DNA from 2 places in the Vibrio sp. AK197 genome. Region 2 is predicted to be linked to the other one. Evidence: riboswitches for the same ligand, from Rfam matches in the RefSeq annotation. Region 2 holds a riboswitch; the other holds the start of a gene.

Evidence for each region. Region 2 has a riboswitch for lysine ahead of M1D72_RS13305 (Na+/H+ antiporter NhaC family protein). Riboswitches for the same ligand answer to the same signal wherever they lie in the genome.
Region 1: another riboswitch for lysine. It lies ahead of lysC (lysine-sensitive aspartokinase 3); the one in region 2 lies ahead of M1D72_RS13305 (Na+/H+ antiporter NhaC family protein).

What each region holds. Positions count from the first base shown of each region.
Region 1 is NZ_CP096430.1:280,638-282,845, reverse strand. It holds gene M1D72_RS08500 (pyridoxal-phosphate-dependent aminotransferase family protein) at 1-533, opposite strand, end outside; lysine riboswitch at 713-890, shown strand; gene lysC (lysine-sensitive aspartokinase 3) at 1,009-2,208, shown strand, end outside.
Region 2 is NZ_CP096430.1:1,310,007-1,312,214, forward strand. It holds gene M1D72_RS13300 (H-NS family histone-like protein) at 1-281, opposite strand, end outside; lysine riboswitch at 748-928, shown strand; gene M1D72_RS13305 (Na+/H+ antiporter NhaC family protein) at 1,040-2,208, shown strand, end outside.

The DNA.
Region 1 (2,208 bases), 1.0 Mb from region 2:
CCGAGTGAGGTGACCGCATCGACAATCGTTAATACGTCGTGCTTTTGCGCTAAAGCGCCAAGCGCCTTCGCGTCAGATAAAGCACCTGTTGAGGTTTCTGCATGAACAAAAGCCAACAGTTTAATATCCGATTCCGCCTCCAACGCTTGTGCCACTTTCCCCACGCATACTGGCGCTCCCCAAGGGTCATCGACCACAACGGGTACACCACCGGCACGAACCACATTTTCACGCATGCGCTCGCCAAACACACCATTACGGCAAACCAACACTTTGTCTCCCGGTTCGATTAAGTTGGTAAAGCAAGCCTCCATCCCGGCACTACCCGGTGCAGAGACTGCGATAGTGAAGGCATTTTCCGTTTGGAAAGCGTATTTCAGCAGTTGTTTTAATTCATCCATCATGCCGATAAATAGCGGGTCTAAGTGACCAATGGTTGGGCGACTTAGCGCCTGTAATACACGAGGTGAAATATCAGAAGGACCAGGTCCCATCAAGGTGCGATGAGGGGGCAGAAAACTGTGAATCGTCATGAGAATTCCTTTGCAAATAATGACTGGGGGAAGGCTACCTTAATCCAATTTTATTCCTTGAGCAATTGGCCAAAGGTATAGTGGTCTAACCAGTTAGCACACGCCGCCATGTATTGTTGTTACCGCAATAATTACTGATTGACATTCGTTCCATAACAACGTTCAATGGCTAAGCATTTTTATGCAGAAGAGGAGCACTGCCTAGGTAGGTATGACGTGGAGCCACAACTCCAATACATCATATCGAGGGAGAGCAGTGCCGAGATGAACCAGAGATGTGGATTTGGTTTGTCGGTTGACTTGGGTTGAATCCCAGCAACTGTCATCAGTGCTATCTGATGAAGGGCTTCTGAGGTCACTATTCAAATCTTTAAACCTCTCTTTTTGCTCTAGCACTCTCTTCATCGACAGGACGTTTGATTACTCTATTCGTAATCGATTATTGATTCTTTTTGGAAGCCATGGGAGACCTACAGTGAGCGCATTTAACGTTGCCAAATTTGGCGGAACCAGCGTCGCTAACTTTGAAGCAATGAGCCGTTGTGCGGCCATTATCGAAGCCAATCCAAACACCAAACTTGTTGTCAGCAGTGCATGCTCTGGTGTCACCAACCTTTTGGTTGAACTCGCTAACGGAGTCAGCGAACAAGAACGCCGAGCTGAACTGTTACAGAAACTCGCCAACATCCACGACACCATTTTATCTCAGCTTAAGGATGCCGCCGAAACTGCGGCCGAGGTCTATACGATTCTCGATACCATTACTAGCCTTGCGGAAGCAGCATCAATCCAAGCCAGCACCAAACTGACCGATCACCTTGTTGCTTGTGGTGAGCTAATGTCGACACATATTCTCACTCAGTTAATGCGTGAGCGTGGAATCGACGCAATGCGCTTTGATATTCGTGATGTCCTGCGAACCGACAGTGATTATGGTCAAGCTGAGCCACAACTCGAAGCCATCAGTCAATTGGCTCAAGAAAAGTTGGTGCCGCTTTGCCAGCAGCATGTTGTGATCACTCAAGGCTTTATTGGAAGTGATGAGGAAGGCAATACTACGACACTTGGCCGTGGCGGCAGTGACTACAGCGCCGCATTAATTGCTGAAGGTGTAAAATCTAGCGGGCTAGAGATTTGGACTGACGTACCAGGGATTTACACGACCGATCCACGTATCGCCCCTAAAGCGACACCGATCCCTGAGATCAGCTTTAGTGAAGCCTCAGAGATGGCCAACTTTGGCGCCAAGATTCTGCACCCTTCCACGCTGTTACCTGCGCTGCGCCACGATATTCCGGTATTTGTTGGTTCCTCTAAAGAACCGGACAACGGAGGAACATGGATTCGCCGTAAAGTCGAGAGCTCCCCACTATTTCGTGCTCTTGCGCTTCGTACCAATCAGACCATGATTACGCTGCACAGTGCGAAAATGTTCCAAGCCTATGGCTTCCTGGCCAAAGTGTTTGAAATTTTAGCCAAGCACAAAGTTTCGGTCGATTTAATTACAACCTCAGAAATCAGTGTCTCTCTGACACTCGACAAAACAGGCACTGCGGGTGGCGCCCCTCAACTTCCGCAAGCCGCACGCGAGGAGCTTGAAGAGTTATGTACCGTTGATGTCGAACAAAACCTAAGCTTGGTCGCCCTGATTGGTAACAATATGAGCAGTAATCGT
Region 2 (2,208 bases):
GGAGTACGTTTAGACTTTGATTTTTTACTTTTTGTTTCACCAGATAATGCATCGATCAACGCCGTTACATCAATTCCGTCTTGAGCAATTTGCTCAGCAATAGCGGCAAGTTTTGCTTCTTGCTCTGCTTTTTCAGCAAGTTCTGCTTCTTCTTGTTCTTTACGTTCTTCAACAACAATAGTGAGTTTATCTAAAGCTTCTTCCAATTGCTCCATTGTTAAATCACGAGCAAAGGCACGAAGACTACGAATATTTAAAAGTGTTTTTGTCAGTTCCGACATTGTTCATACCTACTGAATTGAGTTTATATATAGATATTAATCTGCAAAGTTAACTAATACAATATTCTACTGTCAATAATATTTAAATTTTTTAGAGTTTGCAGATTTTGTGATCTCTATATCTGACTGCAATTGGGTTAATAAAGTTCAAAATATTGATTAGTAATTCTTCTATAATAGATATTTATCGAAAGCTATTTTACAAATATTTTGTTTAAAAATGTAATAATTAACCTTAGCGTAGATATTCAGAATTAATTCATTTGAATCTCTTGTTATGACATTTTACTCATAAACTTACGTGTTACATGCAATTTCTCTATTTAAATTGTGATTCGATACGTAAATCGGCTTTTGGGATGTTGTGTTGCAATAGCTCTCTAAATGAGTAAAATGGCCGCCACCTAATGCTCATGCAGGGTTGTATTGTGCTGTTTTTGACTAGCACTAAGGTATAATCTTTTGCATGAGCGGTAGAGGCGCGAACTGAAAGAGTCGCTGTTATTGGGGTGATGCCAATGAATAACAGTTAAAGGTCTTTTCGCCGAAGTCTATATCTTTATCAGGGATATAGGCTGGGGGTGCAGCGAATAGGTGCACCACTGCCATAGTCTATTATTTTAAAACTATGGAGCGCTACTGTAGGGTGTGGGTTCAGCATTCGCTTACCTTTCGCTTATTATCAACAATGACGTTTTGTTTTCATCTCGTATTGTCTGCAGTAGATCTCTAGCCAATCTAACTGGTTTTTGAAGATCATGAATTTAATTGATTTTGCTTCTTCGCCGATGTCCTTGTTGCCACCATTGGTTGCATTGAGCTTGGCGATTGTCACACGTCGTGTATTACTTTCTCTTGGAGTGGGGATTCTTTTAGGGGCGTTGTTGCTCACGGGATTCACACTTTCTTCTACCGCTCACTATGTCGGTACCACGGTGAAAGCCGTGTTCATCGAAGACGGTAGTATTAATAGCTGGAATATGAGTATAGTCGGTTTTCTGATTCTATTGGGAATGATGACGGCCTTGCTCGCATTGTCTGGCGGCACACGCGCTTTTGCTGCATGGGCTCAGTCACGAGTAAAAAGTAAACGCGGCTCAAAGCTGCTAGCAGCTTTTCTAGGCGTGTTTATTTTTATTGACGACTACTTTAACAGCTTGGCCGTTGGTGCGATTTCACGCCCAGTGACTGACCGCTTTTATGTTTCTCGCTCTAAACTGGCTTATATTCTTGACTCCACCGCCGCGCCAATGTGCGTCATCATGCCCGCATCTAGTTGGGGCGCTTACATCATGACCATCATCAGTGGCATTCTGGTTGCGCATGGCGTGACGGAATATTCAGCACTAGGTGCGTATTTACGTATTGTACCGATGAACTTCTACGCCATCTTTGCATTGCTTATGGTGTTTGCTGTCGCCTGGTTTGGTCTCGATATTGGTAAAATGCGCGAACACGAGATTTCTGCGTCTCAAGGGCGAGGATACGATAAAGAGAATGAAGTGAGTGAGGAAGCGCGCGATCTCACTGAAGAGCTTGATATTGTTGAAAGTGAAAATGGCAAAGTGTCGGACTTGGTGTTACCGATCGTCTTCCTTATTGTCGCGACAGTCATTGCCATGATGTACACCGGAGCGCAAGCTCTTGCCTCAGATGGGCTTGGCTTTAATATTTTGGGCGCATTTGAAAATACTGATGTCGGTACATCACTGATCTATGGTGGTGTTGTTGGTTTAGCCATCGCACTATTGACGGTGTTCAAGCAAAAAATCGCGCTAAATGCTATTTTACATACCCTCTGGGTCGGTGCGAAGTCCATGTTTGGTGCCATATTGATCTTGCTTTTTGCTTGGACGATAGGTTCCATTATTGGTGATATGAAAACCGGTAGCTACCTGTCGACACTTGCACAAGGAAATATTGGTAC